One region of the Paenibacillus sp. FSL K6-2524 genome, then DNA from elsewhere that is predicted to be linked to it. Evidence: riboswitches for the same ligand, from Rfam matches in the RefSeq annotation. Region 1 holds a riboswitch; each other region holds the start of a gene.
The links. A riboswitch is a leader RNA that binds a small molecule or an ion and turns the genes downstream of it on or off. The one in region 1 is predicted to bind cyclic di-AMP.
Positions count from the first base shown of each region.

Region 2: linked by a shared signal. The riboswitch ahead of NST85_RS00170 (3D domain-containing protein) and the one ahead of NST85_RS18265 (hypothetical protein) in region 1 are both predicted to bind cyclic di-AMP.
Region 3: linked by a shared signal. The riboswitch ahead of NST85_RS23650 (TrkH family potassium uptake protein) and the one ahead of NST85_RS18265 (hypothetical protein) in region 1 are both predicted to bind cyclic di-AMP.

Region 1 is NZ_JBBOSP010000001.1:3,984,016-3,991,683, forward strand. Features, by position in the region: gene kdpB (potassium-transporting ATPase subunit KdpB) at 1-1,319, opposite strand, end outside; gene kdpA (potassium-transporting ATPase subunit KdpA) at 1,336-3,012, opposite strand; gene kdpF (K(+)-transporting ATPase subunit F) at 3,089-3,166, opposite strand; gene NST85_RS18265 (hypothetical protein) at 3,294-3,728, opposite strand; cyclic di-AMP (ydaO/yuaA leader) riboswitch at 3,907-4,094, opposite strand; cyclic di-AMP (ydaO/yuaA leader) riboswitch at 4,507-4,673, shown strand; gene NST85_RS18270 (hypothetical protein) at 4,800-5,327, shown strand; gene NST85_RS18275 (hypothetical protein) at 5,314-5,721, shown strand; gene NST85_RS18280 (hypothetical protein) at 5,937-6,305, shown strand; gene NST85_RS18285 (ABC transporter ATP-binding protein) at 6,319-6,990, opposite strand; gene NST85_RS18290 (ABC transporter permease) at 6,987-7,668, opposite strand, start outside.
Region 2 is NZ_JBBOSP010000001.1:31,614-39,281, forward strand. Features, by position in the region: gene rsmI (16S rRNA (cytidine(1402)-2'-O)-methyltransferase) at 1-495, shown strand, start outside; gene NST85_RS00155 (AbrB/MazE/SpoVT family DNA-binding domain-containing protein) at 613-867, opposite strand; gene NST85_RS00160 (HD domain-containing protein) at 1,196-2,485, shown strand; gene NST85_RS00165 (TatD family hydrolase) at 2,503-3,270, shown strand; cyclic di-AMP (ydaO/yuaA leader) riboswitch at 3,490-3,702, shown strand; gene NST85_RS00170 (3D domain-containing protein) at 3,960-5,069, shown strand; gene rnmV (ribonuclease M5) at 5,186-5,740, shown strand; gene rsmA (16S rRNA (adenine(1518)-N(6)/adenine(1519)-N(6))-dimethyltransferase RsmA) at 5,747-6,634, shown strand; gene yabG (sporulation peptidase YabG) at 6,683-7,597, shown strand.
Region 3 is NZ_JBBOSP010000001.1:5,114,253-5,121,920, reverse strand. Features, by position in the region: gene NST85_RS23670 (YqzM family protein) at 1-154, opposite strand, end outside; gene trxA (thioredoxin) at 402-749, shown strand; gene uvrC (excinuclease ABC subunit UvrC) at 871-2,808, shown strand; gene NST85_RS23655 (CPBP family intramembrane glutamic endopeptidase) at 2,790-4,514, opposite strand; cyclic di-AMP (ydaO/yuaA leader) riboswitch at 4,803-4,966, shown strand; gene NST85_RS23650 (TrkH family potassium uptake protein) at 5,040-6,374, shown strand; gene NST85_RS23645 (potassium channel family protein) at 6,392-7,057, shown strand; gene NST85_RS23640 (cation:proton antiporter) at 7,088-7,668, shown strand, end outside.

The DNA of each region.
Region 1 (7,668 bases):
ATGAGTCCATAGATCCGGTTATCTACCGCAACAGCAAGCGGGGTTCCCCCTAGCCGGGCAATGGCATCCGAGTTACTATCCAAATTAGTAGGAATCTGACCCCCTTTGGACAGTACCCATTTCTTCACGGAGTCAACCGCTCCTTTACGAACGGAGCGTCCGTCAAGTAGATCAATACCACTCATTCTTGTTTCCGCCTTGAACTCTACGAATTCACCACCATCTCCAAGACTGCTGTCATAACTGCAATCTAGCTTCTTAGCCAATTCAATGACAGAACGTCCTTCTGGTGTCTCATCCTTCAGTGAGCTTATCGCTGCCCAAGCCGTAAGCTCGGCTTCCGTTTCATTCCCCACGGGTACAAATTCACTTGCCATCCGGTTACCGAAAGTAATAGTACCGGTCTTATCTAATATCATCGTATTGATATCACCGGCAGCCTCAACCGCCTTCCCTGACATCGCCAGCACATTAAACTGAGTAACGCGGTCCATGCCTGCAATACCAATCGCTGAGAGTAACCCGCCGATCGTTGTAGGAATCAGGCAGACCAGCAATGCAATCAAGACTGGGATTTCAAGGTCAATATTTAAATAGCTCGCAATGGGACGCAAAGTAACTACGACGATCAAGAAAATAAGTGTCAAACTAATCAGGAGCGTATTCAATGCGATTTCATTCGGTGTCTTCTGACGCTTGGCACCTTCTACAAGTGAGATCATCCGATCTAGAAATGATTCGCCTGGGTCGCTTGTAATCCGCACTTTGATCTCATCACTCACCACTCGTGTACCCCCAGTGACGGAGTTGAAATCACCACCCGCCTCTTTAATGACAGGTGCGGATTCTCCTGTAATAGCCGATTCATCAACGGAAGCTAGCCCTTCAATTACCTCGCCATCACCAGGGATTAGTTCTCCTTGCCTTACGATGACGATATCTCCCTTACGAAGTTCTGAGGAAGAGACGGTCTTAAGTACCGTTCCCACCAACTTATTAGCGGTAATATCCTGTTTCGTCTTCTTGAGCGAATCAGCTTGCGCCTTTCCTCGTCCTTCCGCTAGTGCTTCAGCAAAGTTTGCAAACAACACAGTAAATAGAAGAATAAACAATACGGTAATGTTGAATCCTACTGAATCTTCAGCGTTGAAATACCCTGGTGCCAACACCATGAGTAAAACAACGATCGTTCCGAGCTCAACGACAAACATGACCGGATTTTTCATCAAAGTTACCGGATTAAGCTTTATAAAACTATCCTTAACAGCGCTTAGGATTATGGGTCCGGTCAGCAGCTTTTTTCTTTGTACAGTACTCATCTAGATCTCCCTCTTCCTATCCTAAGGTCAAATATTCTGCAATCGGACCAAGCACGATGACCGGCAGAAAGGTCAGCGCACCGATAATTAGTACCGTAACAATCAGAATACCCGTGAATAGGTGATTGTCTGTACGGAAAGTACCGATTGTCTCTGGAACTGGCTTCTTGCGGAGCAGGGAGCCTGCTACTGCAAGCATGGCTATCATCGATATATATCGTCCTAGCAACATGACGATCCCTGTGGTGATATTCCAGAAGGATGTGTTATCCGCAAGTCCTTCAAAACCTGAGCCGTTATTAGCGGCAGAAGAAACATATTCGTATAATACCTGAGACAACCCATGAAAGCCGGGATTCGTAATAGCACCTTTACCGAGATCAGTCAGAAAGGCCCCGGCCGTAGGTACGAGAATAATAAGCGGATGAGCCAAAATCGCGATCGCGATCAGTTTCATCTCCCTCGCTTCTATCTTTCGTCCGAGAAATTCTGGTGTCCTACCAACCATCAGACCGCAGAGGAACACGCCCAGGATGGCATACATCAGCATATTGATTAGCCCGACACCCTTGCCGCCAAATACATTGTTCAGCATCATCAACGCCAGTGGGGTAACCCCGCCCAGTGGGGTCTGAGTATCATGCATATTGTTAACACTACCTGTGGTCGCCGAAGTTGTTACAGCAGTAAACAGCGAGGACTGTGGTATACCGAAACGTACCTCTTTACCTTCCATGCTGCCCTGCGATGAATCAATTCCCATGGCGTTAATGACGGGGTTCCCTTTGCTTTCGGCATAAAAATTCAGCGAGAGTAGCAGGACGAATAACGTCATCATCGCGGTGAAAATCACCCAACCTTGACGCTTGTTCTTAGCGAACAAACCAAACATATACGGTAGGGATGCCGGTAACAACCACATTGAGAGCATTTCAATTACATTGGTAAGTGGGCTCGGGTTCTCAAATGGATGCGCTGAGTTGGCACCGAAGAACCCTCCTCCGTTAGTACCTAAATGCTTGATCGATTCTAGTGATGCAACCGGGCCGATGGCAATTTGCCCAGTTTGCCCCTCAAGTGTAGCGACCTCCAGTGTCGACTTCAGCGTCTGTGGTACCTGTAATCCTACCAACACTAGGGTAACCAGTAACGCTAAAGGAATGAATACACGGATATGTGCTTTGACAAAATCCTCGAAGAAGTTTCCCACCGACTTTTGCCCGGTTATCCCTCTGACAAAAGCAACAGCAACCGAGAAACCACTAGCCGCCGAGGTGAACATCATCATCGTAATGACCGCCATTTGCGAGAAATAGGAAATCCCCGTTTCACCGCTATAATGCTGTAGATTCGTATTCGTCATGAAGCTGATTACTGTATTAAAAGAAAGCGTCTGCTCCATGCCCCCGATTCCATTCGGGTTTAGCGGTAATTCCCGCTGCAATCTAAGAAAAATATAACTGAAAGCTACCAATACGATATTGGTCAAAATAAAACTCATCGCATATTTTTTCCAAGACATTCGATCCCGTTTTTTCAATCCAATCAAGGAATAGATGCCCTTTTCAATACGCGAAAACCATTTATCCGTACGATTCGGCTCATTGGAAAATACATGAAATAAATAAGTGCCCATCGGCTTAACCAGTAACAGCAGGATTCCGATTACAACAACGATTTGTAAAATGCCCATGAATGACTGACCCTCCTATAATTAGGCTTATATTGCCTAAAACTTCTACAATATTTAGAGTTACGTTATTATGAAATTAAAATTTTTCCGGATAAATCAAGGCATACACTAAATATAGGAACAATAAAAAGGTAATCGAGATAATCAGAATCACAATTCATTCCTCCCCGTATCTTCAATTACACGTTCGCACCAAGTCGTAAATCCATAAAACAAACCGTATATAACTGCTAATGCAACCACCATATACAGATCCATCATGGTTCATCACACTCCTTTCATTATTCTAATAGGGCGGATTTGTCTGCCAGAAAGGCCACATCACCGCTGTGAGAATAAATTACATATTTCGCCCCAAGCCCCTTATACACTAATCGCGGATTTATAGAAGTTGTGATTACAAAAATGGGTTTTCTCGTCCATGAGCGGCACATCTGAATGTAACGACAACATAACGTAAGGCTGCTCTCAAACAGATATACTCTTCCTACCGGGAACGGCGGGAGATTCCACGTATTCGGATGACTCGTATCTGCCAAAATACAATGCTCGATTCCCAATTCTTCTAGCCGACTTTTGCCCATTTGACTGTTGGTTATCCCTGCTACCTTAATGCCTTTGAATTTCAATAATTTTATGAAATTTTCTCCGGCCTTTGTTGGTGCCCATACAACTACATATTCTTCTTTCGCCATCTCTATCTTTCCCTTTCTCAAGCACATAAGGAGGCAACGAAAATCTCCGAACGATCCTTTGATCAGTCATCATTTTCGGACACAGTTCCCAATCACTGTGTCACGTCATTAGACGGTACCTGTAAATAATTTTCATAAAATGGCACAACAAAAAGCCACAGAGGAAATCCTCTGTGACTCAAAAGCCGTCACATTGCACTCATCCTCTCTCCATACGCTTACGAGGTTAGCTGTCGGATTCGGGCGGTGAGAGTCGCCCTACCTGTATCAATGCACTACTCATGCATCATTTACAGGATTCACCCCATAATCGGCTCCGACTCTCACATCGGATGCCCATTGTTGGTTCCCCCGCTTTCCTTAACGGAAATTAAGCGGATAAATATTCGATTGTTTTTTGAATTGTGTGATGGAAACAGGAGTAATCATACATTCAAGCTGATTTATTGTAAAATGCGATTGTTGCCAAAAAAATGCAAATTCGAAACTAAATACATATTGGAGAGCGCTTACTTGATATCTATACTCCTTATCTCTCTTATTTTCGTGAGTTTGCAATGATTATCGCGAAAATGGTAATGATTGTGATAAATTTAATACAGAATAGAAAATGGGGACTTTGACCACTCAAAAACCTATAAATCAAGAAACCGAGCCTGAGAGAGGTAGAGGCCTTGTAATAGGTCACATATATGCTTTTAGTCCATTTTTTCTCCGTTGTTGCCCGAATTTGGTTTAACCCTGACTTAAGAGATAACTTTTGACTTTTACAAAAGGATTCAAGCCATAGTATCATTCTGAGGAACACACGCTGAATTACCGCGTTCCGCGGGAAACGGGGGAACCATCAGGCCGATAAGGCCTACTGGGGTGAATCCGAAGGAGATGATTTGTAGTCTCATAAGGTAGGGCGACTCTCACCGCCCGAATCCGACAGCTAACCTCGTAAGCGCATAGAGAGAGACCCTTCATTCGCCACGCATTTGCGTCAGGTTTATTTGTCCCTGTAATCGCAAACCGCAGCAGAGGTCCTACTCTGTCTGCGGTTTTTTTGATGCCTACAATGAAAGAGTTGCAAAGGGATGAGTCACTTTGAATGGAAAAAAGGTTTATTATTTGGGGATACATCAAAACATGCTTGAACCCGTAAGTCTAAGCTACTTATGCTTCGGGGCGCTATGGTATGAGGATAATAATCAGCGATATATTGTGGGTTACGGATTTGGTGAGAACAAAATAGAGGTGCTTCGCCAGTTTAGTAACCATTCATCTTGTGAGAAATGCATGGATCCAAACATTGTACGCGAGGTGTATAGAAGCATTCGGGATAAGCAGCAGAAACAGGATTGGTCTACACGACTCAGATTTCCACTCTCCAATGTCTTTAGAGCACCTTGGAAGGATGTTGCCTCCGGTTGGTATATCGTAAGATCTCGCAAGATCTTTCCTTTACATCTATCTGCTATTCATAAAAAGAGATACCGGATATGGCTGGAGCATACTGCTGTCTGTGAGAGTGAATCCGAACTGTTCGCTTTTATAGAAAAGGTTAAATTCACCCATCATGTGGATCTTAAACTTATGGAATCCTCAGGAGGAACGCTAAATGAATCAGAATAAACTTTCGCAAATAGAACTCTTTGCTTTTGATTCTCCCCCATTTCTTCTGAGTGGGACAAGACAATCAGAACGATGCTGGCATGTTGTCCTTAAGCTTTCTTGTGGTAAAAAATGTGGCTTTGCTGAATGTATCCTTTCTGCGGATGATACAGCAGTGGATTTAATTAGATGGGGTTCCTTCCTAATGAATATCCGGAATAGTACACTTGAAGAAGCGTTGGAGATTGTTCGTCATAAAGACTCTGATTGGGCGAAAAATCAGTTTGAATTGGTTCAGACTGCCTTACTGAAACTTGCTCAAGTCAAATATGTACAGCACAGAATTGCTGTGGGTGCAGAATTATGGGAGTACCGCAATCATTCAATTTTATTAAAGCATTGCCGAAGGTCTTAATCCCGAAGCAGCCTCACTTTGATCTAAATACAACAAATTTAATCGATAAATCTACGGCCTACTTCTCGATTTTATAAATTTATCACAATTTATCTTTAGAGAGGACTTTTACAATGAACAAGTCTCCCTTACTACGAAAACTCCATAGCAACAATAAGATGTATGCAAAATACGTACACAAGTACGCGAATTCAATATACTCCCTTAGTTATGTGATGTTGGAAGAATCCTTTGCAGCGGAAGAAGTAACAACGTGTACCTTTTTAGAGCTCTACGAGCCCTTTTCTCAAGCGGATTGGAATCCTCGTCAGTTCTCTTTGCAAGCTTATCAATTTTGTATACGTCAATGCTCTGAAGGACTGACGAGCGATCCCCTACGATCTACTGAGGCTCTTAACGAGAGAGTCCTGAAGTTTCTATGGTACGGGATGAAGCTCCCCTTAGCCGATATTCAATGCATACTTGGACAAAGTGTTCCTATACTGAAAGCGCAGCTCAGAAAAGAACGTGAACAAGCTAACAAAAAGGGGCATCCCAGTAACCATTCACATGGTTTGTGGAACACCCCTATTTTAAAAATATAAGTGGATGAATTCTTTACACAAGCACTCCATCCTGTAAGTGCAACACACGGTCACACCACTCTAACATTCGCTCGTCATGCGTAACCATGACAGCTGATTTACCTTCTGATTTCACTTCATCAGCTATCATTTGCACCACTTGTCTACCTCGCTTGAAATCCAAGCTGGCTGTTGGCTCATCTGCGAACAGAATCGCAGGATTGTTCATCCATGCCCGAGCTATAGCTACCCGTTGTTTCTCCCCTCCAGATAACTTCTCGGGATAAAAATTACGACGTTCCCATATATCCAGACGTTTCAATAAACGCTCGGAACGGTCTTTCGCTTCCTTGGAATTCATCCCAGTAAGCCTTGCCACATATAACAACTGTTCTTGTACTTTTAAATAAGGCAGTAGATTCGCGCTTTGAAACATAAACCCAATTTTATGCAAGCGTATTGAAGTAAGCTCCTGCTTACTTTTTCCAGTCAGAGACTCTCCGTCCAGAATGATCTCTCCACTCGTTGGAGATAACAGCGCACCCGCCGTTGACAAGAACGTACTCTTACCAGAACCAGAAGGACCAAGAACAGCTACAAACTCTCCTTCATTAACTTCGAGGTTTAAACGGTTAAGGATTGAGATCGTTGAATCTCCGTCACCAAAGGTCTTTGTAACTTGCTTCATTATCAATTTTGAACTCATGCTCCAACCCTCCCAATAGCTTCCAATGCATCTACTTTAGCAACCTGAGTTACTGAAATAAGTGATCCTAACAAGGACGTGACCACAAACAGACCACTTGTTAATAAAGCGGTAGACAGATTCATCTGGAACGGCATGGATTCAGGAAGGATTGACATTAATCCCCATGTCAACAACAGACTCACACTAAGACTTACAACAGATAAGATTAAAACCTGTCCTACCACACTTCTTGCGAGATATGCTGTCTTCGTTCCCATGGCTTTCAATATCCCAAATTGACTGGTCTTTTGAATCGTTAGGACATAGAAGAAGACTGCTAGAACGAATGCACCAATAACATATAAAAAGGATATCATCAGCAAGAGTGATTTTTGCTCTTCCGCATAACCTGGAATATTAGAAACAGCTTCTTTTTGTGTCATCACTTCCAAGTTGTCCACTTTCCCCGATAACGCCGTTGCTTGATCAGAAGTGACATCTAGTGCAATAGCATTAAACAGGGATGATTTCAATATCTCAGGGTCCTGAGACATCAGCCCTTTCATGGTTTGCCAGTCATGAATATTCATAAAAATAACCGGAGTATGGCTATAGGACTGATTTTTGACAATTCCCGTAACCGTCAGAGTCATTCCCGTCGATTGATCTTTAATGGTGCTACCAATCTTCAATCCT
Region 2 (7,668 bases), 4.0 Mb from region 1:
GCTTTATCAGCACTTATCGTTTCGGGATTATCCACCCAAAGATTTCAATTTCTCGGATTTCTACCCCGTGATAATAAGGAGCGTGAGAATCTACTGAAGAGTCTTCAAGATGAGGAAGGGACTTTGTTGCTGTATGAATCACCCCATAGAGTGCTCAAGACACTGGAGTCGATCCATGAGGCTTGGGGAGACCGCAAAATTGTACTAGCTAGAGAATTGACCAAGCGTTATGAGGAGATGGCCAGGGGGCTGATCAGCGAATGCCAAGCTTGGTTGCAAGAGCATCCACCGCTTGGTGAGTATTGTATTGTTATAGACGGAGCGAATCCCGAAGATGTTAAACAGAGACGAGATGCATGGTGGCAAACATTGTCAGTAGAAGAACATGTTGTTCATTATGAGGAGCAAGAGGGAATTTCGCGTAAAGATGCGATGAAAAAAGCTGCGGGAGATCGAGGAGTCTCAAAAAGAGATATTTACCAACTGCTATTATAGAGGTAAGGACAAAAAAAGTGATCCCTACTAGTAGGAGTAATCCTACTAGAGGGACCAAGGAGATATGAAAAAGGTTAGAATTAACAGTTTCAATAAATCTATTATATACTATAATTCCTAGTTTGTCACAGGGGCAGGAATTTCAGAAATACATTCGTGACAAACGATCTTACCTTTGAAGTAAATAACGTTCTCAGCGTTGCCGCAGAAGATACAAGCAGGTTCATATTTCTTCAACATGATCCGCTCTCCGTCTACATAAATTTCCAGTGCATCTTTTTCGCCAATACCGAGTGTACGGCGTAATTCAATCGGAATAACAACCCGACCTAATTCATCTACTTTTCTTACAATTCCAGTTGATTTCATCATAACTGATGATAACCCCTTCCGCTATAATTTAAATATGTCATAGTTCGACAAACTTCTATCTTTTATGATATTTATAATACCAACCATTGCCAAAATAGTCAACCTATTAATGGAATATTTCTTTTAATTCTCCATATTTGCGCTTTGCAGGGTCTGTTTTTCCTATAAATCCAGTAAAAATAAGTGCTTTCCAACATTCGACATATTGGAAATCAACACTTCGTCGTTATTCGACATAATTCGACATTTTATGTCGATATAAGGCATAATTCTGCTAAATATTTTTAAGAATTAGATATGAAAAAATATGAGATAAGGAGTGTTAGCCATGCATCGCCAATTACGTGAAGAAAAGGTGTTCAAAGATCCGGTACACAACTATATACATGTGCAGGATGAAATTATCTGGTCTCTCATTAATACTACGGAATTTCAACGTCTCCGTCGCATCAGGCAGCTTGGCACATCTTACTTAACATTTCATGGTGCAGAGCACAGCCGATTCTCTCATTCTCTAGGTGTATATGAAATTACTCGTCGAATCATCTCGCAGTTTGAACAGGGTAAGTACCCTGATTGGCCAAGGGATGAGCGATTGGTTGCTCTTTGTGCGGCATTGCTCCATGATCTTGGGCACGGTCCCTTTTCTCATTCTATAGAACAGGCATTTCAAATGGACCATGAGGATTGGACTTGTAAAATATTGCTCGGAGATAGTGAGGTTGCTTCAGTATTAAGAAGATTGGGTGATGATTTCCCGGCCAAAGTGGCATCCGTCATTCGTAAAGATTATGACAAACCGATCGTTGTTAACTTGGTCTCAAGCCCGCTTGATGCGGATCGAATGGATTATTTGCTCAGGGACGCTTATTTTACGGGTGTAAATTATGGCACCATTGATATGGACCGAATATTACGGATGCTCCGGCCATTTCAAGGTAGGGTTGTTGTGAAGGAATCAGGAATGCATGCGGTGGAAGATTATTTGATGTCCCGTTACCAGATGTATTGGCAGGTTTATTTTCATCCCGTTACCCGTAGTTCAGAGATCATCCTAAGGCAAATTCTTCGCCGAGCTAAGGAATTGTATAAGAGTGGGCATTCCTTCGCTTTTTTACCTGATCCATTGCCAGGCCTATTCAAACGTGAATTAACTGTGCAGGAGTATCTACTATTAGATGAGGCGCTCATTCAAACTGCATTTATGCAATGGAGAAATGAGAAGGATGATTTACTTAGTGATCTTTGTTCCCGATTTATGGACCGTAAATTGTATAAATATGTAGAAACTGAATCCCTTGATAAGGAAATGATAGAAGAAATACGGCACGCTTTTGCAAAAGTGGGACTTAACCCAGATTACGACTTGGAAATTGATTTTCCCACTGATCTGCCGTATGATGTTTTTCGACCTGACGGGAAATTTAGGGAGAAACAAATACTACTCTTGGATCGTCAAGATCAGTTGCGAGAAATTTCTGAGGTATCGGATATTGTTCGGTCAATCAGTGGACTTCATCGGGGTAAATTTCATTTGTACTTTCCGGATAATAAATTGACCCCTGTGTTAGATAAGCTTCCCCAGGAAATTGCGGATTTGTTTCAATTACAGACATAATTAGGAGGATTAGCAGAATGCTATTCGATACTCATACTCATTTGGATGCAATTCAGTTTGATGAAGACCGCGAGGAAACGATTACAAGGGCACTGGAGCAAGGTGTTACTCGAATGATCAATATCGGTTTTAATCGGGAGACGATCCCGACAACAATGAAGCTTGCGGAGGCTCATGACTTCATTTATGCAGCTGTTGGTTGGCATCCACAGGATGCGATTACGATGCAAGAAGGTGACTTGGACTGGATCGCCGAATTATGTGCCCACGAAAAGGTAGTTGCGATCGGCGAAATAGGCCTCGATTATTATTGGGATACTTCACCTAAGGATGTACAACATACGGTACTCCGTAATCAAATTGGACTGGCTCGGAGTTTGGGCATGCCAATCTGCATTCACAACCGGGATGCACATGAAGATGTGGTTCGGATTTTACGTGAAGAGAAGGCAAGTGAGGTTGGCGGAGTGATGCACTCGTTCTCCGGAAGCTGGGAAATTGCTAAAATGTGTCTGGATATGGGGTTTCATTTGTCGTTTGGTGGCCCCATTACGTTTAAAAATGCCAAACAGCCAAAAGAGGTCTTAGCACAGACACCGATGGATCGATTATTGATCGAAACGGACTCCCCATATTTAACACCACACCCATATCGTGGTAAAAGAAATGAGTCTGCACATGTTCGTCTAGTTGCAGAAGCTGCAGCTGAGATAAAAGGCATGTCCTTCGAAGAAATCGCTGAAATAACAACTCAAAATGCGCTGGGACTATTTGGGATTAGATGAATTCGAGAGTAAAAGAGCTGAAAAAGTGAGTAAACGGGAAAGATTAATACTTTTTAACTGTTTAAAGCGAGAATATTACAAAAAATTAACCATATTTTAAAAGAAACGTGGTTGATTGATGCTTTACAACATGCATCGAAACAGGATAGAATCTTTTCAGTAATCGAATTCGGTGTCCATCTGGAAACTAATGGGACGTCTTCGATCACATGTTTCCATGAACCAGTCTCGCTGAATCTCCTTAATGGAGAACGGGGGAACCGATACGTAGATTGATCAGGGTTCGTATACCGATCCTCTCGTAATTGATTTCTTTATGGGTCTTTGGGGTGAATTCGAGGTCATTGCGCCATGAGCGAATGTACTGAGAAAGGGCGGCTCTCTGCGTCCGAATCCGACAGCTAACCTCGTAAGCGTCTCAAGAGAGGCAACTCGTGCATCCTATTACATCATGACATGCGGAAGCCACGAAGGAGTTCCTCTAACTCTTTCTTTAGGCTTCTTTTGTTTTTGAATAAATGTAATAGGCACATCATACTCTTGTTTAACAGGAGGATGACCTATGCCGACCGGACTGGGGCAGGATGCGGAATGCAGTTGTTTATGCATTTCGTACAAATGAATAATAGTCACGTCAAATGTATCTTATATCGACTTAGACGGCGGGGCTATGAAGGAGGAGAGAAGATATGGGCATTTTCCACAAAAAGGAGACCCATGAATCACGCTCATCCAGCATGTCTTACGCAATGCATTGGAAGCCTGAAAATTTACGTCGGATTTCTGTAATTAGCTTGTTCGTGATCGCTGCAGTTGTCACACTGATTGGTTTGAATAGCCAAGACAAGAAGAATGTCGCCTTGGCAAAAGACGGTGAGATGGGATCAGTAGAGACACAGCACTCGCTAATGAATGAGGTGTTGGATGAACACTCCATTTTATTGAATCCGGAGGACAAAGTTTCAAGTCCACTTGCAATTTCCGTTGTGAGAGCCGTTCCCGTAAAGCTTACTGTGGACGGAACAACCAAGACACATTTTACAACTCAGAAAGACGTAGAGGGTGCTATCAAGGAACTAGGTGTTTCCTTGGACCCCATAGATAAAATTACCCCTGCTTTGAGTAGTGAGCTTAAGTCCAATTTGGAGATTCGGATTGTCCGGGTTAACAAGCAACTGGTTCAAACTCAAGAGGCTGTACCATTCACCATCGTGAAGACCTCTGATCCAGATCTGCTTAAGGGGAAGACTAAGGTCATCCAGCAGGGAAGCAAAGGTTTAGTTACCCACAACATAGAGAAAGTATATGAAGACGGAATTTTTGTATCTAAGCAGTGGCTCGGTAAAGAGGTCTCTAAGACCGCTCAACCGAAAGTGATAGCCGTTGGTACAAAGAAACCAACAGCCGTTCTGTCTGCCAGTATCACTCGGACCGGTGATAAGGTTGATATTAGTGGACTAACGACCAAAGGTGGCGTCTCGTTTAAATATAAAAAAGTGCTGAAGAACGTCACTCTTACCGCCTATTCTGCCGAGGAAGACGGTATTGGTACGAAGACAGCTTCCGGTACTCGTGTGAAAGAGGGAAGAACAATTGCTGTAGATAAGAGCGTTGTCCCGATGGGATGGTGGGTCTATATCGAAGGTGTTGGCTTCCGTCGTGCCGAGGATACGGGTGGTGCAATTAAAGGTAATAAAATGGACGTCTATTACGATAGCTTGAAGGCAGCCAATCAATTTGGCCGCAAGAAGGGTCGTACAGTCTATGTCATTGGTCCTACCAAGCCTGAGTTAAACTAGAGATCTAGTTTTACATTGGGTAGGGAATCGGATAATATTATGTTAATAAATAAGCTTAAGTTCAAGAAGAGGATTTATCCTCTTCTTTTTGTTGTGATAAGGAAGGAAGAGAGTACATGATCAAAGAGATCATTGTGGTGGAGGGCCGGGACGATACGGTTGCTGTGAAACGTGCCTTAGAAGCAGATACGATTGAAACCGGTGGCTCTGCAATTAACGAAATGACACTGCGGAAGATAGCCCTAGCACAGGAGCGACGTGGTGTTATTATTTTTACTGACCCTGATCATGCCGGTGAGCGCATCCGCAAAATTGTAGCCAATCGGGTGCCTGGCTGTAAGCATGCCTTCCTGCGGGAAGCAGATGCGACGAAGCGGGGAGATATCGGCGTCGAGAATGCTTCTCCTGAGGTCATACGTGAGGCCCTAGCTAATGTACGCAGTGAAGTCGTTGGTGAAGCCAGTGAAGCGGGAATGACCGACTGGGAGGATTTATTGGCGGCAGGGCTTATTATTCATCCGGAGGCAGCTGCTCGGCGGAGAGTCATGGGTGAAATACTTGGTATTGGATATTGTAATGGGAAACAATTTTATAAGCGGATGACAGTATTTAGAATTAGCCGGGAAGAATTTGCGGCCGCATTAGCTCAATTGGAAGACAAAGGGGTATAACTTGTTATGAATATTTTGGAAGACGTTTCAACGCCACGCCGGACGAAAGAGATCATTGCGCGACACGGATTTAAATTTAAAAAAAGTCTAGGTCAGAACTTTCTGATCGATCAGAATATCCTCGGTAAGATTGTTGCTGCAGCAGGATTAGATGAGTCCAAAGGAGCACTGGAGATTGGTCCAGGTATTGGTGCGCTTACGGAAAAGCTGGCTCAAGAAGCAGGGAAGGTGGCGGCCGTAGAGATCGATCGTCGTCTCATTCCTATTCTTAGAGAAGTTATGGAGCCTTATCCTCAAGTAAATGTTATACAGGGCGACGTTCTGGATCTGGATTTGCGCGCACTATTTGAGGCAGAATTCGGCGATGTTAGCGGTGTTAGCGTGGTGGCTAATTTACCTTATTATGTAACGACGCCGATCCTGATGAAGCTATTGGAAGAGAAATTACCACTGGAACATATTGTCGTCATGATTCAGAAGGAAGTAGCCCAGCGGATGGCGGCCTCTCCAGGAGGCAAGGAGTATGGCAGTCTTAGTATTGCTGTTCAGTATTACAGCAAGCCAGAATTAATTTGTATGGTGCCTCCTACTGTCTTCATTCCACAGCCGAATGTAGAATCGGCAGTCATCAGGTTAACAGTTCGTGATGAGCCACCAGTGCAGGTGGATGATGAGGCTTTCTTCTTCGAGGTCGTACAGTCTTCTTTTACTCAGAGACGTAAGACGATTGCAAATAACCTGAAAAGCCGTTTCTTCTCAGGTGAAGGGCGCGAGACATTGGAACGCCTGTTGGCAGAGGCAGAGATTGAACCATCAAGACGTGCAGAAACGCTCAGTCTAGAGGAGTTCGCTCGTCTTAGCAATGTTTTCCTTGGTGCTGGATTGAACTCTTAGTTACTGTAACCATTCCCTCTGTTAGCCCATACGATGGGGGTAGAGGTGATGGACTTGACGAATTTGGGAGACTTGGTCGTTCGCAAATCTTACGGAGGAGATGTAACCTTCCGAATTGAGAAGATTGAGCGAAATGTGGCCATAATCAAGGGAATAGATTTTCGGTTGCTGGCTGACGCACCTTTGACTGACTTAGTTAAAGTGGATCCGGATTCCCCTAGCGAAAGAGCGAGACGTGCGAATATCCAGGCTACAAAATCGCTGGAGTGGTTACATCGAGAACGAGTCGAGCAAGCACAGCGAAATCAGACTGTATTAAATCAGGAATGGCTTCCACAAGATAACGTAGAAACTGAACCATCGTACTTTGAGGTGCCTGGTAAGGTACTTCATTTAGATGGTGATGAGCGGTATTTGCAGAAAAGCCTTGAACTGTATGAGAAGTTAAGAGTGCCTGCTGAAGGTTATTTTGTGAACGAGTCTGCTATGGCCGGAGCACTGCAGCGTTTGCTGCCAAGTGTTCGTCCAGATATCGTGGTAGTGACAGGTCATGACGGTGTACTCAAGAATCGCCCTAACAGCAATCTTTACAATTTGTCGAGCTATAAGAACTCAAGACATTTTGTAGAGGCTATTGGAGCGGCTCGGCAATATGAACGTAATTTTGATACCCTGACTATTGTTGCAGGAGCATGTCAATCGCATTTCGAGGCATTGTTACAGGCAGGAGCCAATTTTGCCAGCTCACCAGGGAGGGTGCTCATTCATGCACTCGATCCGGTCTATATTGCCGCGAAGGCTTCGTTTACGTCCATCCGGGACACCATTCATATCACCGACGTGCTGAACAATACAATTAGCGGTACTCAGGGTGTAGGTGGTATTGAGACACGGGGGAGCTATCGTATTGGTCTGCCCAAACCTAAAGATTTATCAACTTTGAAGGTTGTACCTTCTATGTAGTTTAGTTATCCTGAAACGTCCGATATTATCGGGCGTTTTCTTTGTTTTTACTGAGAAAATGAGGCGTAATA
Region 3 (7,668 bases), 1.1 Mb from region 1:
AACCGGCTATAAATTTTACGATGACCATTCCGAAGAAAATAACGGCCATGAGCGTAAACATACCGAAGAAACCGTTCATCAAATCAAATAAATCGTTGCGTGGCTCTTCGTTGATATGCGCTCTTGGGTCGTTTGCATGTGGGTTAGCGTCCATATTGGCGTAGCCTCCTCGGTCAAGTTGGAAACATCAATGATATATGTTATAGACAAAACGATTTTGGGTTATTAATAGTATAACCATTTCTACTTTATTTTGTAAAGAAGGCGCTTTAACCGCGCGTGTAACGGTGATTACCCATTCTCAAAAAAAATGTGGTATAATTGGCAAGACGCCATTTTAGGATGGATTCATCATTATGAACTGAATGAAATTGTGTTTGTTCTGAGAATACTGTGCAAACATGATAAAACAAACATATAGGAGGAGATTTATTATGGCAATTGTTAATGTATCCGATCAATCCTTCAATAATGAAGTAGAAGGTCAAGGTATGGTCCTTGTTGATTTCTGGGCTCCTTGGTGTGGTCCCTGCAAAATGATCGCTCCAATTCTAGAGGAATTGGCTTCAGATGTAGGAGATTCGGTCAAAATAGCAAAAGTGAATGTGGACGAAAACCCGGAATCAGCGTCCCGTTTTGGTGTGATGAGTATTCCAACATTGATCCTTTTCAAAGACGGGCAACCCGTTGATAAGGTTGTTGGATTGAATTCCAAAGAAGCACTGAAAAACCTGATCGCTAAACACTAATAAGCTTTATTGCTTCTTTTTGGTTGCAAGGGTATGTTTTCCCCACGCCTCCGGCATGTCCGGGGGCGTTTTCTGTATATTATTCGAAGTGAACAATTCCATAGGGGAGGAAGTCACGGGCATGGATTTGATTCATGATTCACAAGAACAAGAGAATGAACAAGAGCAAGAGAAGGCTATGGAGGCTATCCGTCACAAGTTGGCTTTATTACCTGATCTTCCGGGCTGCTACTTGATGAAGAATAAAGAAGGTACCATTATTTACGTTGGTAAGGCAAAGGTCTTGAAGAACCGGGTCCGTTCTTATTTCACAGGCAGCCACGATGGTAAAACGCAGCGACTTGTCTTGGATATCCGAGATTTCGAGTATATTGTTACTGGAAGTAACATGGAAGCACTCATTCTGGAGTGCAATCTGATCAAGACTCATCATCCACGCTATAACGTGCTATTAAAGGATGATAAGACCTTTCCTTATATTAAAATTACAAACGAAGAACACCCTAGGCTTGAAGTCACTCGGCGAGTGTTGAAAGATAAGGGGAAATATTTCGGACCTTATCCGAATAGTTATGCAGCTCAACAAACAAAAAAACTATTGGATCGGATGTATCCACTGCGCAAATGTAATGTCATGCCCAAAGATGTTTGTCTCTATTATCATATGGGGCAGTGCCTTGCACCATGTGTAAAAGAAGTGCCTCAGGAAACGTATGAGAAAATGACGCAGGAAATCAATTCCTTTCTCAGTGGTGGTCATGAGGAAATCAAGAAAGAACTACAGCGTAAGATGCATGAAGCCGCAGAGGAATTGTATTTTGAACGTGCTAAGGAATTACGAGATCAGATCATCAACATAGATGCGCTAATGGAGAAACAGAAGATCACGATGGCGGATGCCAAAGACCGCGACGTGTTCGGTTTTGCTGTCGATAAAGGCTGGATGTGTGTCCAGATATTATACATGCGACAGGGTAAAATGATTGAGCGTCATGCTTCGGTCTTTCCGTTCTACGGGGAAGCCTATGGTGATTTTCTATCCTATGTAACGCAGTATTACAGTGATAATCCGGCGGTGCCACAAGAAATTCTTCTACCTGAATTGAAGGGGCTTGCTGGGGATGAGGAAAGTGTTGATTCAGCGGAAACGGTGATAGATGCCACAGGAGTGACTGCAAGTGTTGCTGGTGGCGAATCATTGGACCCGGCGAGCGGAGCTGCAGCGCTACAGCAATGGCTCGGTGTGAAGGTTCTCGTGCCTCAGCGGGGGCTTAAGAAGCAGATGGTGACGATGGCTGAGGATAATGCCCGCGTCTCGATTGACGAGAAGTTCAAGCTGATTGAACGAGATGAAGAGCGGACTTCAAAGGCTGCGGAGAATCTGGGCCGGAGTATTGGTCTCGAATCAGTTTCAAGAATCGAAGCTTTTGATAACTCCAATATTCAGGGAACGAATCCTGTGTCGGCTATGATCGTCTTCATTGATGGGAAGCCAGCTAAGAAGGAGTATCGTAAATATAAAGTTCGAACCGTTCAGGGACCAGACGATTATGAGACGATGCGTGAAGTCATTCGTCGCCGGTACGAACGGGTGCTGAAGGACAATCTGCAAATGCCTGACCTGATCGTTGTAGATGGAGGGAAGGGGCAAATCTCGGCAGCTGTCGATGTACTACAGAATGAGCTGGGGTTGTATATCCCTGTGTGTGGTCTCGTTAAGGATGCCAAGCATAAGACGGCTCAATTGATGGTAGGTGACCCACCAGAGCCAGTTCACTTGCCACGTGACAGTCAGGAGTTCTACTTGTTGCAACGGATTCAGGACGAGGTACACCGGTTTGCTATTTCATTTCACCGTGAGCAACGTGCCAAGTCGATGGTTACCTCACGTCTGGATGCTATTTCTGGCGTTGGTGAGAAACGTCGCAAACTTTTGCTGAAGCATTTTGGCTCACTTAAAAAAATAAAAGAGGCCTCAGTCGAAGACTTTCGGCCCCTGTCGATCGGCGAGAAGCTCGCCAATCAAATTATTAATGCCCTTCAGGATGAGGAGTCGTAATCAACGGCTCCTCTCTTTTTTTGTATCAAAGGAGTTCTTCGTTCCTTTCCCGGTGGGTTGAATAGATAAATCACATAAGCAACGATAGCAGGAAGAATAATATAGAACAATCCTGCCACCAAGTTAATCGATCCTCCCATAAAGATGAGGCTAAGTGCCATTAAGATACTATCAAATATTACGTGTGAGAAGACAGCCGCGATGAAGCCATAACGCAGGAAGATGAAGCTGAATAATAATCCGATAACTCCTAATTCAATAGGACGTGTTATGACAGGATAGATTGGATATAATGTATGTCCGAAAGCCCAGATCATGGTTGTAATGAGACTGGCAACGAATGTGTTACGAACGATCTTTTTGAGCATGGGAATTCCAAACAGACGATATACAGCTTCTTCACCAATACCGGCAACCCAAGCGAGTAAAGGAAATAATAACGGATATAACAGATTGTAAGGTGATTGTGTAGCGTCTGACGTTGACCAGAAATGAATGGTTTTATCCAAGATAACGAATATGATGGACTGTAGACCAAGTAGAATAAAGGCCCAAGCGTAACCATCAGCCATAGAGCTCAGGACATGACGCCCATATCCGGGTTCCTTAGAACGTGCCCACAGATTAAGGCCATTCTTCTTTAATAGACCATCCCCTCCAACAAGTGAGAAGTAGACGGAGGCAGCCATAGTCAAGGTCAGTATACCTTGTACTAGGAATCCGATGATTAGGAATATCGGGTCCACGCCTTCTTTTTGCAGATAGGGAAGCATATTTATTGCACCTATTATAGAGAGTATAAAGTAAAGACTGGATAGAAATATCCCACGCTTAAAAGAAGAATGGGGCCGAGTCTTGGCGCTGAATACGATGGCTAGAATACCAAGTACTAAAGTAAATAAAGCATACCCTCCAAACGTGAGCCAGTATGCTAATCTCGTCTGAGCATCCACGTAGTCGATGTGAGACTCAGGAGTGCTGAAATAGGTCTCCATTGAAGAGACTGCTCCAAACTCGAAGCGGATATCGATGAATCCTTTAGATTTCCCTATTTCGTTGTCTTGAAGTTGATATTGAATCCCGATCTCCTCTTCCCCAGAAGCTAGGATCAATTTATCTTTAGTGAATCCAAATGATTTCAGGTAAGGGGTCGCCAATGCATCTTTTTCTTCCAGACTTAAATTACCTTCTCTAGCTTTGGCCATTAAGGTAGTTGTTGATGATTCGGAGCTTAGTTCAAGCATCAAATCTTTAGTTGAATTGCTAGCGGAAGCAATTTTCTCGAAACCAACGACTTGCCCTGTTGTCATATGCACATCTACTGTTACCGCAGAGTGGATTTCATCAGGATTTTCAAAACGAACGCGGAACAATTCCAAAGGGAACTGTTTATCATAAGTTTTCAGATACGATTCCATTAATTTTTCCTTGGATAAATAACCATAGACCTCTGAATAGGTCTCATATGTAACTAAGGTTTCATTTAAGTTTCCTGAAATACCGAGAGTTGATTCCATAAAGTTTACAGCAGATTGCTTTGCTTCGTCTTTCGAAATGATATTTTTCGTTTGCTCGACTTGAAGTGACTCTGAGACAGTGGTAGGGAGAACTTGTAAGAGTACAAAAATAACGAGTCCTAGTGAGGCCAATATCCAAAGTGTACTCGTTTTTAGTTTGCGTCCGAATGGTTTAACAGCAGCATTCATTATAAAACCCCTTTAAAATGAAATTTTATTCAAATTTAGATCAATTCGCTTCATATTCGTCTCAGTAAAGATAACACAGGGTGAAAACATTCGCCATAAGTGAGAACGAAATGTTGAAAAGCCGCAATAACATCGGTAAGGCTTAGCAAAGCTGGGAGAAGGGATGACGTGGAACAGCGTTTCGCCTCTTTTAGGTTTTTTTCAATGTTTTTCATGGAAATGAAGCTTTGTGATAGGGAAGAATAAAGATTATAATCCATTTGACTGAAATGAATGTAAATAAATGAAAATAATATTTGGCCAAATTTCCATGTGAAAATGGGGGAACCAATCTGTAGGGGTGAATTTTACTTCGAATCTTGGATTGAATTATTTCCAGTGATGAAGTGAATAGGGCAACTGTGCATGCCCGAATCCGTCAGCTAACCTCGTAGGCCTTTGCAGCAGGAGCCCAACCACCGCAAGGCATTGGATTTCCAGTGTCTTTTTTTATTGTTCTTTTTATTAACGTGATGAGGTGAACATGTGTTGTCTAAATGGTTTAAACTTTCCCCGCCGCGGATATTGGTGTTCGGATTTGCCGCGATAATTATGGTCGGAGCGCTATTATTGATGCTCCCAATTGCGAGTACAACAGGTGAAACACTCCCCTTTGTTGATGCACTCTTTACGGCAACTTCGGCTACATGTGTAACGGGATTGATCGTGGTTGATACGGGAACCCATTTCACTACCTTTGGCCAGGTCGTAATTATGCTCCTGATTCAGGTCGGGGGCTTAGGTTTTATGACTATGGCAACCTTATTCACTTTTGCACTCAAGCGAAAAATTTCATTGAAAGATCGATTGGTACTCCAGGAAGCAATGAATCAAAACTCAATGGAGGGTATTGTTCGTCTAATCCGTAAAGTATTGATGTATTCGTTAGTGATTGAGTCTTGTGCGGCGTTAGTCTATACGATTCGTTGGGCCTTCGATATGCCTTGGGGTCGAGCTATTTACTTTGGTATCTTTCATGCGGTTGCAATGTTTAATAATGCTGGCTTTGATCTATTTGGTGGGTATCAGAGTTTAACGATGTATGTAGGGGATCCTATCGTCAATTTCGTCACGATGTTCTTAATCGTCGCCGGTGGTATTGGCTTTATCGTGATGTCCGATTTAATCGACTTCCGTCGCCGCCGTAGATTATCGCTTCATTCTAAGGTGGTATTAACGATGACAACTACACTTATCCTAATTGGTGCGCTTGTGATCTTTATATTTGAATTTACAAACCCTAAGACGCTTGAACCCCTGAGCTGGGGTGTAAAGATATGGAGCGCATTCTTCCAGTCCGTCACACCACGTACGGCGGGAGCAAATACACTGGACATTGCTGCGTTACGACAAGCAACACAGTTCTTTATGATCATTCTGATGTTCATCGGTGCGTCACCTGGTTCCACAGGGGGCGGGATAAAGACGACAACGTTCACTATACTTGTTGGTGCTGTCCTTTCAATGATCCGTGGACGGGAAGACCTGGTATTGTTTAAGTACCGTCTGGCACAAGAACGAATATTCAAGGCTGTGACGATCACGATGTTGTCGTTATTTCTCGTCATTGTTGTCTCCATGATATTATCCACTACTGAGGATGTTAGTTTTTTGAGTATACTATTCGAGGCAACATCCGCATTTGGTACAGTAGGGCTATCGATGGGGATTACAGGTAAACTGACGCTCATTGGTAAAATTATAATTAGCTTCACCATGTTTGCTGGAAGGCTTGGGCCTTTAACGTTAGCTTATGCACTGGGACCAAAAAAGGGTAAAGAACTTTATCGCTATCCAGAAGGTAAAATGATTATTGGATAAGGGGATTGACGAAAAAAATGAAAAAGCAGCAGTTTGTAGTGATTGGACTTGGACGGTTTGGTTCTAGCCTCGCATTGGAATTGATGGATCTCGGGTACGAGGTTCTCGGGATTGATCATAACGAAGAAATAGTTAATGAACTCAGTAATCGTCTTACGCATGCCGTAGTGGCAGATACCACGGAAGAAGAGGTACTTAAGTCGTTAGGAGTTCGCAATTTTGATTGTGGCATCGTGGCCATGGGTAGTGATATTCAGCGGAGTATCCTAACCGCGATCTTATTGAAGGATTTAGGAATCAAAACCGTAGTTGCTAAGGCCATCTCTGTTTTACATGGACGGGCACTTGAGCGACTCGGAGTGGATCGTGTGATTTTTCCAGAACGTGATATGGGGATTCGGGTTGCTCACCAGCTTGTGAATCCGAATTTACTGGATTTTATTGAATTATCCAAAGAATACAGTATTGTCGAAATGATAGTTCCAGCTTGTCTTGAAAGTAAGAGTATTGGCGAGCTTAATCCACGCGTTCGGTTTGGATGCAGTATCGTAGCTATTCATAAAAAAAGCGGAATTATCGTAGCTCCGACCGCTATGGACCAATTGATTACGGGCGACATTATGGTAATTATAGGATCTAATAAAAATATTGAGGACTTTAAAGCTGTCATTAATGAAGATTAGTTATGATCCTATGGTTGGAGTGTGACTGAAATGGAATCGGCTGTAGGTAAAATAATTTCGGATGATATTATGCTGCTGCTATTTGTTATTTGCGTTGGGATGTTTGCAGGAAAGCTGGCTTCCTGGCTGAAGCTGCCGGATGTTGCAATATTTATTGCTGTGGGTATGCTACTCGGTCCAGGATTGAAATTAATCCACGAGCCGAGTGGCTCCCTGGTTAATCAGATGATTCTAACGGTTGGTTCGGTGTTTATATTGTTTGACGGAGGCCGCAGTTTGAAACTCAGTGAGCTGCGAAAAGTATGGATTACACTATCACTGCTTAGCGTGCCGGGTGTATTGATTACTATGGCGGTGGTTGGTACGAGTGTTCATTATTTGTTTGGTGTAGACTGGGTCTTTGCATTCCTGGCAGCAGCGGTTATTGCCTCTACAGATCCTGCATCGATTATTCCTGTTTTTAAACAGGTCAAAATTAAGGAAAGAGTTCGTGAGACGGTTGAGAGTGAATCGGCATTTAACGACGCTACGGGGTCCATCCTAACTTTCTCTTTGCTTGCAGTGGTTGTTGGAGGCGGGGCATTAAATTTTGGCGCGATGTCCTGGGATTT